Regions from separate parts of the Caballeronia sp. SBC1 genome, predicted to be linked through region 1. Evidence: predicted binding sites of a transcription regulator. Region 1 holds the regulator's gene; each other region holds the start of a gene.
The links. Region 1 encodes FliA, which starts transcription of late flagellar genes. Its sites were predicted from a motif close to CTAAAGTTTNNNNNNNNNNNGCCGNTA; they were not measured.
Positions count from the first base shown of each region.

Region 2: fliD (flagellar filament capping protein FliD) is a predicted target of FliA. The motif match lies at 1,416-1,442, and genes of this name have one in related genera.
Region 3: SBC1_RS12320 (DUF4088 family protein) is a predicted target of FliA. The motif match lies at 1,807-1,833, and genes of this name have one in related genera.

Region 1 is NZ_CP049156.1:3,875,109-3,878,384, forward strand. Features, by position in the region: gene flhF (flagellar biosynthesis protein FlhF) at 1-296, shown strand, start outside; gene SBC1_RS17350 (MinD/ParA family protein) at 289-1,221, shown strand; gene SBC1_RS17355 (RNA polymerase sigma factor FliA) at 1,252-1,983, shown strand; gene SBC1_RS17360 (diguanylate cyclase) at 2,015-3,106, opposite strand.
Region 2 is NZ_CP049157.1:1,695,259-1,698,534, reverse strand. Features, by position in the region: gene fliD (flagellar filament capping protein FliD) at 1-1,275, opposite strand, end outside; gene SBC1_RS25640 (YXWGXW repeat-containing protein) at 1,666-1,998, shown strand; gene SBC1_RS25635 (RNA polymerase sigma factor) at 2,263-2,838, shown strand; gene SBC1_RS25630 (hypothetical protein) at 2,835-3,276, shown strand, end outside; gene SBC1_RS25625 (periplasmic heavy metal sensor) at 3,275-3,276, shown strand, end outside.
Region 3 is NZ_CP049156.1:2,784,064-2,787,339, reverse strand. Features, by position in the region: gene SBC1_RS12325 (ATP-dependent helicase) at 1-922, shown strand, start outside; gene SBC1_RS12320 (DUF4088 family protein) at 950-1,714, opposite strand; gene SBC1_RS12315 (CreA family protein) at 1,883-2,365, opposite strand; gene SBC1_RS12310 (aldose epimerase family protein) at 2,688-3,276, opposite strand, start outside.

The DNA.
Region 1 (3,276 bases):
CGCCGGACCAGCCGCCACTCGCGGGCTGCATCCTGACCAAGCTCGACGAAGCCACGAACCTGGGTGGCGTACTCGACACCGTGATCCGCTACAAGCTGCCCGTGCACTACGTATCGACGGGTCAGAAGGTGCCGGAAAACCTGTACGTCGCGACCAAGCGCTTCCTGATTAAAAGCGCGTTCTGCATTCCGCGCGACGGCTCGCCGTTCGTGCCGCAAGACGACGACGTGCCGCCGCTCCTGTCCGCGCTCTCAGCGCGCGCTTCCACCGAACTGCATGAGGTGCACTTTGGATAAGTTCGTGTCCGATCAGGCTGAAGGCTTGCGCCGTCTGCTGACACGCAACGGCTCCCGGGTCGTGGCGGTGTGCGGCGCCCCGGCAGGCGGATTAGGCGGAACCGGCAATACCTCGACGGTCGTCAATCTGGCCTCCGCCCTCGCCGCGCAAGGCAAGGATGTGCTGGTGATCGACGAGCGCCAGAACGCGCTGTCGGTGAGCCGGCTCGCGAAGGTGCCAGACAACGCCGCACTCGGCGCGGTCCTGTCCGGCAAGCGTTTCTTGCAGGACGCCGTCACACGCACGCCGTTCGGCTTTTCTGTGATTGCCGCGCCTCGCGACGAACGCATCAGCCAGGACGCCGCGCATTGCCGGGTGCTGCTCGACGGACCCGCCGATATCGTCCTGATCGATACCCAGCTCGATCGCAGCGGTGCGCTGTCAAACCTGGCCGTGCAAGCGCACGACTTCGTGATTGTGACCCGCGTTGCGCCGGCCGCGATCACCGAGGCGTACGCCTGCATCAAGCGCCTGCATTACGCGCATGCCATCGGGCGGTTCCGGGTGGTTGTGAATCACGTGAAGAACGGCGCCGATGCACAACTCGCCTTCGATAACCTCGCCGGGGTCGCCAGCCGCTATCTCGCGGTGCAGCTCATGCCGGCGGGTTGCGTGGCTGAAGATCCGCGCGTGGCGCGGGCGCACGAGCTGTCGCGTTGCGCAGTGGAAGCTTTTCCGGGGACGGCTGCTGCCCGGGATTATCGGCAGATTGCCGCTGAATTGCAGTACTGGCCGATGCCGCAAGCGTCGCAGTTTGAATGGCCCGTGCAGACCTTGCGAGCGGAAACGCAGCATGGGATGGAGCGCTCGATCAACTCCGGCGCGGTACGCCGCACCGAAACGCCATTGATGCAGCTTGCGATGAGCAGCTCCGCGTCCGTGTGATGCCGCAAGAGAAGGAACAAGGTGAATGCGATGTATAACGCCCAAGGAAAACTGTCACAGGACGAGGTCCTGACCCGCTACGCACCGCTGGTGCGCCGGCTCGGACTGCAGCTCGTGGCAAAAATGCCGGCCAGCGTCGATCTGGACGACCTGATTCAGGCCGGCATGATCGGCTTGCTGGATGCGGCCAGCCGCTATAAGGAAGATCAGGGCGCTCAGTTCGAGACCTACGCCAGCCAGCGGATTCGCGGCGCGATGCTCGACGAGTTGCGCGCCAATGACTGGCTGCCGCGCAGCATGCGCAAGACCTCGCGCGAAGTGGAATCCGCGGTGCATAAGGTCGAGCAGCATCTCGGCCGGTCCGCGAGCGAACAGGAAGTGGCCGAGCATCTGAGCATGCCGCTCGTTGAATACCAGGCCATGCTGCAGGATCTGCATGGCAGCCAGTTGATCTATTACGAAGACTTCGACCGTTCTTCGGATGACGAGCCGTTTCTCGACCGTTATTGCGTCGATAAAGCCGACCCGCTTTCCGCATTGCTCGACGGCAGCTTGCGCTCGGCGCTGGTTGAAGCCATTGATAAATTGCCTGAGCGCGAAAAGCTGCTGATGAGCCTGTATTACGAGAAGGGGCTGAATCTGCGCGAGATTGGCGCGGTAATGGAAGTCAGCGAATCACGTGTATGCCAGTTGCATAGCCAGGCCGTCGCGCGGCTGCGGGCGAAGTTGCGGGAACAGGCGTGGTCGGGCGTGGAGGCTTGACGGCCGTTTGCTGAAAGTGGATCAGGGCCGATCAGGTTTCGAAATCCGCGCTTTCGGCGAACACCGTCTGGCCTCTGCCGAGCGCCTTGGCGCGATACATCGCGCGATCGGCTGCGCGCATCAGCACGGCAATATCCCTGTAGCCGGGGCTCAGGTCCGGCGAAATCAGGCAGGCACCAATACTCGCCGATACATTCACCGCCTGGTCCTGCACCGACGTCATTTCAGCCAGCACCGAGTGCACGCCATTTGCCACCGTCTGCACGGCGTGGTTGCCGGTCACGTGCCGCGCCAGCACGACGAATTCGTCCCCGCCGAGCCGCGCGACCGTGTCGGTGGTTCTTACTCTTCTTGCCAGCAGCGCCGCGAAAGTTTGCAGCACTATGTCGCCGACTTCGTGGCCGTAGGTATCGTTGACTTCCTTGAAGCCGTCGAGATCGATCAGCAGCAGCGCGGTCGCGCCTTCCTGTCCCGTCGATATCGCCATCACCGCCCGGCCGATAGTCTGTTCCAGCATGTAGCGGTTGCTCAATCCCGTGAGCGGGTCGGTGCCGGCTTTGAGCGCAAGGTCGCGGTTCGCGCTGCCGAGCCGGCCGATCATCACGGCGAGATATATTGATGCCCCGAGCACACTCAAGCCAATCCCGAGCGCGGCGGACCGATTGATCATCCACCAGGGTTGCAAGACGGACAACGCGACGATTCCCGCCAGCGCCGTTCCACACGACAACGCCAGCGTACGCTTGCCGTAACGCCCACCCGCGCCGATCAGAAAGAGGAAGACGGCCCATAGCATGGGCAAGGTGAGCGCCCCACCCGCGCCGAGAATGATGGTGAGCAGAGCCTGATCGGCAACCGTTGTGAATGCGAGGCGCAGAGTCGACTGCCGCTGCATTCTGCTGACGATCAGCCGGGTCGCCACGCCATAGATCAGATAAAGTGCGAGCGCATGGAAGCTGGCAATGGCGGCGGACGTTGGCGCCGACCACGCCAGCGCGGCGTACGCGACCGTCGCAAGGCCGCCCAGTATGACTCGGAGGGTCGCCTGCTCTTTTTCCGGATCGAGATGTGGCGACCACACGTAACCACGCTGCCGGTGGAAGGGGTCATTCGACTGCCCCATTCTGAGTCTCCTGAGGGAACCCGAAGGCGATGCACGAAGTGCAGATTGATGTCGCGTTTTCTGCAGTGACTGCATAGTGCAGAATCGCAATCGTACTGCGTCGTTGAAAAATGGCTGAAAATCGCACGATTCCGCTAGATTTCTGGCGGATTAATGCTGACTTGCTGCTA
Region 2 (3,276 bases), on a different replicon from region 1:
TTTCTTGAGAAAGGTCGTGAGGGTTTTGTTCATCTCCGCGCCCAGGCCGGTGCTCGAATTGAACAACGCGTTGACCGTGCCGGGCTTGTTGGTCAGCGCGGCGTTCAACGCGGTGTCGTCGATCTTCAAGGTGCCGTCCTGCTTCAGCTCAATACCGATAGACCCCAGGTTCGCCATTCCCTTGGTCTCGCCCGCTGCCGTCGGGACGCCCTTGGCAATCAAAGTTGCCAGCGCGTTCTTGACGGTGTTCATCATCGAGTCGCCGAGCAATGGACCGCCTTGCGAACCCTTGGGTTGCGACTTGTCGAAAGAAGTCAGCGACGCAGCCATGCCGACGAAGTTGTTATAGGCGGTGACGAAGGCCTTGATCGAAGTCTGCTGGGCGGTCGTGTCGGAGGTGATGCTCAGTGTCTGGGTCGTGCCCACGGACTCGGAGCTCAGGTTGATCGACAACCCCGCAATGGCCGATGTCACGCTGTTGCTCGGGCTGCTCACTTCCGTGCCGGCCACCGTCAGCAACGCGTCCTTGCCAGCCGCGGTTTGCTTCCAGTTCGCCGATGTCTCGATGGTCGTGTAAGGCGCTACAGTCTTGCTTGGGTCCGAGGGATCGACGGTCGATGTGGACGAGCTGACGTTGAGCTTCAATAACCCGGTGTTGTCGTCCGAGCCGGTCGGCGTGACCTCCAGCGAGATACCGTTCGCCACGCCCGTGGTCGACGAGTGCAGCACGAGATGCGCGCCGTCCGTACCCGTGATCACCGTTGCGCTCACGCCCGGATTGCCGGCGGCGGAATTGATCGCGGCGGCAATGCCGCTCAGCGTGTTGTTCGACGAATCGATCTTGATCGAAACGTCCGAACCACCCACGGAGAGTTTCAACGTGCCAGTACCGAGCGCGTCCTTCGCACCGAACGCGCCTGAGGTGATACTTTGCGATGTCGCGATGTTGGTGACCTGGATCGCATAGCTGCCCGTTGTGGCGCCCTTGCCGGCAGTGGCCGTGAGGCCCTTGCCGTCGGCCTTGGCAGTGACGGCGGATAACGCGGTGCCATCGGACAGCGCTGCCAGCGAGCTTTGCAGCAGCGACATGACCGATTTCAACGAACCGACAGCGGTCAGCTGGGAAGTGCTGGTCTTCTGTTTTGCCGAGTTAACCGCGTTCAATCCGGCAACCCGTGCGTTGACGATAGCCGCGACAAGCGCGGGTACGTCGGTATTCTTGCCGGTCGAGCCGTTGATTAGAGATTGTCCCGCGGACTTGATTGCGTCAGACATAGAAACTGGCACTCCCCTTGTGTCATGGCTTTGAACCGTGGCTTCAAATTGGCTCTCATTCGCTCATTTCGCGTGTTGCGTTGCCCGTGCAGCTGAACGGCGCCGCATGTTACGTAATGTTACTATTAATTACCCATATATTACGGTACGCCGACAAAATACTTTAGAAGAGTTTTCGTCAATTTGTCAGATGATTTTGGAATTCCATGATTTGAAGGGATATAGAATCGGAACAGATTGGTGAGGATTGGCGACCCCATCAAGGCATCTCGCGCTGTCACAGCCGCCGTAAAAAAACAAAAAATCGTGCGACGGATTTTCCTGGAGCCCGCGTTTAAGCACTCGATAGCACCTGCATCGAGCGTCTTTTCTCTCCTCAAAGGAACCGTTATGAAAGCACTGAAAAAACGGGCTTCGCCCACGTTCGCGGTCAAGGCCGTTTTGGCCGTCGTCACCGCCCTGGCCGCGCTGACCAGCGTGTCGGCATTCGCGCAAGAGGTGCTCATCGCCCCGTCCGCGCCGCCGCCAATGCGCACGGAAGTCGTCCCCCCAGCGCGTCCCGGTTATGTGTGGGACGGCGGCCACTGGCGCTGGGCCGGCCGCGGTTACGAATGGGTGCCGGGCCACTGGCGGCCGGTCCGGGTCGGCGCACATTGGGTTCCGGGTCACTGGGTGCAACGCGGACCGAACTGGCGCTGGATCGAGGGTCACTGGGCGCGCTAAAGCGGGCACAGACGCTTTCATCGCGGGTGACCTTCGGGTTACCCGCATGCCACCCTCTTCAGGCTAAGGCAGACACTCATGCTTAAAACTCTAGTCGCCATTGCGTTTGCGGCCGCGGCACTTTCCGCGTGTGTCGTTTATCCCGCGCGGCCGGCTTATTATCGGCCGGCGGTTGTCGTGTACTGAGCATTTCCCACGCTGGCGCGCCGGGCCTCAGACCCACCCGGCGCAGGCTGTTGAACATGTGCTGCGAGATCAACCACATTGAACCAAGAAGACCCGGACGCGGAGTTGCTAGCCCGTATCGATGGCAGGGAGCCCGGAGCGGTTCGCGAGATGGTCGCGCGCAAACTGCCGCGGCTGCTCGCGCTCGCGACCCGGATGCTGGGAGACCGTGACGAGGCGAGCGACGTGGCACAGGAAGCGTTCGTGCGGATCTGGAAGCAGGCATCACGCTGGCAGCGTGGTCAGGCGCGCTTCGACACCTGGCTGCACCGCGTGGCGCTCAACCTGTGTTATGACCGCTTGCGGCGCCGTCAGGATGTCATCTCCGATGACGACGCGCCCGAGCCCGTCGATCAGGCGCCACTGCCGGAAGATCAACTCGACGAGTCCGCGCGCAGTGAGCGCATTGCCGCCGCGCTTGCCGAATTACCGGCCCGCCAGCGCGAGGCACTGGTATTGCAGTACTACCAGGACCTGCCGAACATCGAGGCCGCGGCTTTGATGGGCATCAGCGTCGAAGCGCTGGAAAGCCTGCTCTCGCGCGCACGCCGCACGTTGCGCAGCCGTCTTGCCGGCGAACGCGGCGAGCACGTCTTTGGAAAGGAACGCCGATGACCCCCGAACGCTTTCGCCGCCTCACCGAGGCTTATGGCGCCATGCCGGAACACTGGCCGGCCGCCGAACGCGCAGAAGCCAAAGCGCTGCTCGCTCAACGTGACCCGGCCGCGTTAGCCGCGCTAGCCGACGCTCGTTCACTCGACCTCGTGCTGTCGAGGCACGTCGTTGCCGCGCCCGAATCGGATCTGGTCCGGCGCGTCCTGGCGTCCGCACCGTTGGCGCAGCCACGTCAGGAACCTGCGTGGAAACGGCCGCACTGGTGGCTCTCGGGCGCGGGTCTCGTGGGCGTGGGCGTGGCGGGAATCGCGGCGGGCGTGCTGGCTATTTCGTTGACCGGGTCTTTCTACAACACGCCGGCGAACCCGCCGAGCCTCTTCGATCAAACCGGTGAAAGCACCGTATTTAGCAGCGCGACGGCCGACTGGAGCGACCAAT
Region 3 (3,276 bases), 1.1 Mb from region 1:
CGAACTCACGCGGCGCAACATTCCGTTCGTGAAGTTCGGCGGGCTGAAGTTTCTCGATTCCGTTCACGTGAAGGACGTGCTCGCGGTATTGCGTTGGGGTGAGAACCCGCGTGATCGCGTGGCCGGGTTTCGCGTGCTGCAGTTGCTGCCGGGAGTGGGGCCGGCAATCGCCGGACGCGTGCTTGATCAGGTGGCCGAGCGCAGTGACACGCCGGCCGCGTTAGCCGGATTCGCCGCGCCGTTGCGCGCGAGCGAAGACTGGCCGGCGCTCGTCACTATGATGTCGAAGGTTTGCGCGCGCGAAAGCGGCTGGCCCGCTGAGTTCGAGATGATCCGGCGCTGGTACGAACCCCATCTGGAGCGCAATCACGAAGACGCGTCCATCCGGCATGGCGACGTGTTGCAGATGGAAAGCATCGCATCCACGTATCCCACGCGCGAGCGTTTTCTCACCGAACTGACGCTCGATCCGCCCGATGCCACCAGCGACGAATCGGGTGTTCCGCTTATCGATGAGGATTATCTGATTCTCTCCACCATCCATTCGGCCAAGGGCCAGGAGTGGAAGAACGTGTTCGTGCTGAATGGCGTGGACGGCTGCATTCCGTCCGATATGGGCACGGGCAGCGACGAGGAAATCGACGAAGAACGGCGGCTGTTGTACGTCGCCATGACACGTGCGAAAGAGGATTTGCACATTGTCACGCCGCAGCGTTTCTACGTGCACAACCAGACGCATATGGGTGACCGGCATGTCTGGGCGGCGCGCACGCGATTCATTCCCGCACATCTGATGCCGCAGTTCGAAGCGTGCGCGTGGCCGCTGGTCCCTGAGCCCAGCGCGCCGACGGCGGCGGGGCTGGCCGCTGCAGCAAAGGCGAAAGTCGATATCGCCGCGCGGCTCAAGAAGATGTGGGAGTGAAGGGCTTCAGTTGAGCTCGGGACCGGCTCAACGCTCAGCGCGCGAAGGCTTTGGCGCTTTGCGCTCCGGCGTGAAAATCGCACGCAGCCAGTTGCCGAAGCGGGTGAAACCGTCGTATGGCTCTTCAATAAAAATCTCCGGCTTGATCATGCGTATCTGCTCGAGCACTTGCTGCGCTTCCTGCTTCGATATCGACCCATGAAACATGCCAAGGCGCAGCAGGCAGCGCAATTCACCGAGCTTCTCGCGCGATGTCGATCCCACACTGTGTTCGGTCGCAATCTTGGTTTCGTACACGCGTTGACGCAGTGAGTCGGCGAGACGCCATGCGGGCGTCTGCATTTTCATCTCCAGTTCCTGGATGTCCGATGCCGCTTCCTTGATCTGGGCCGCGAGCGTGTCTATCTGCGTCGGGTCGCCGTTCGCTTCGGTCACGATAGCCGTGGCCCACGCGCGCGATGCCTTCACGAGATCGTCCGGTTTCCAGTCCGAGCGCACCGCGAAGCCGAAACCGTGTTCCGCGGCTTGACGCATCATCATTTCGACGACGTCCGGAAACTCCTTGTCGAGTGCCCGTTTCGCCCACGCGTACTGACCGTTTTGCAGCATTCGCTGGACAGCCAGTTCGGTGAGCGGCGTGGGGTTGTCGAGCAGTTTTGCGCGCAGGAAATCTTCGAACGTGGGCGTGACGAATTGGGGGTCGAACTTGAGCGACAGACGAATCAACGTCTCGAAGTCGCGACGTAGCGCCGCGATCGTCTCGTCTTTGAATGAAAGGGTGATCTGACCCATGATGTTTCCCGGTTCCCGATCCCGCTTGTCGGTCTGAACCGGCGCGGGAAGACAGTCGGCGTTGCCATGAGGGCGACGGCCGTTCGTCTGTATATCGGCGCGGGGAGGGAAAACTTTAGGCCAGCTTTCAATTATTCAGTCGAAGGCTGGCCAACCGGCGCTCTCGTCTTATTTGACGGGAATGGTCGTGCCCGCAGGCATTGGCACGGCTGTCACGCTGTTCTTCGCGCTGCCGGTGGTAATCCGGTCGCTATACGTCAGATAAACCAGCGTATTGCGCTTGGCATCGACAATACGCACCACATGCAGCGTCTTGAAAATGAACGACATACGTTCCGAGAACACATCGGATTTCTGCTTGAGCGGTGCATCGATCTTGATCGGCGCGACCTGGCGGCAAGCAATCGATGCCTCAGACGGGTCTTCGGCTATTCCAAGCGTTCCTTTAACCCCGCCCGTGCGCGCGCGGGAGACGTAACACGTGACGCCCGTGACAGCCGGGTCATCGTAAGCCTCGACCGTGACACGGTCCGAGCCGGTAAAGCGGAAATTCGTGTTGACGCTGGCTATCTCCTCGGCATGCAGGGCAGGCGCAGCAAGCAACGCAACAAACGACGTCATGAACGTCAAGGCGAAGAGAGCGCGTTTCATCGGAATCCTTCGGGGAATGAGGAATTGAAAAAGGCGTCGTATTGTAACGACGCCTTCGTTCAATCCACGTGAACCCGCGTCTCGCGCTTTCACGTTCAATATTGTGCGTAGTGCAGCGATCAGTGAAAGATCAGATACAGGATCACCAACACGATCACCGGCACACCAAGCAGCCATCCCAGTAGATAAGGCATTGTCTTCCTCCATTCGATCTCTGATTCAATGAATTCAGTATCGATGAGAGGTCCGCCCGCCGATGCCCGTCACAGTCCTATTCGACTGTAGGCGGGGTCCTATCAGCGGCATGGCGGGTGGCACGTTCTTACCTTACACGCATGGCGTAGCGCGTGATTTGCCTATATCGCTCGTTGGGGCGCAACACGACATCTTCCGCGTCATCCATATTGATCTGATTTGGAAAGCCGCCCGCTTCGAGACAGAGCGCGCCGTGCTTGTGATAGGTCAGACCATGCTTGCCCGGCACGCCTTCAAGATTGTTGCTGGTGTAGAACACCAAACCGCGCTCGGTGGTCGAGACAATCAGTTCGCGTCCGCTGCCCGGATGATAAACGGCCGCGACACGCCGCATTTCCGGCAGTTCGGTGACCGGCGCTTCAGTGCGCAACACAAAACAATGGTCAATCCCGCCGCCCGCCAGCGTCACTTGCTCGTTGTCGCGGGTATGGAGACGCGGTCCGAGAGGCGCAGCAGTACGGAAGTCGAACGGGGTATCGGCAACGTCTTCCAGCTTGGTCGGGATCGTGTGTTCGTCGATGGCAAAAAACTGATCGGCGGCAAGCTCGATCTCGTGGTCATCAATAGTCGTCGAGTCCACGCCCGACAAGTTGAAGTACGCGTGGTTCGTGAGATTGAGCGGCGTGGGAGCATCCGTGAAGGCATCGTAGATGATC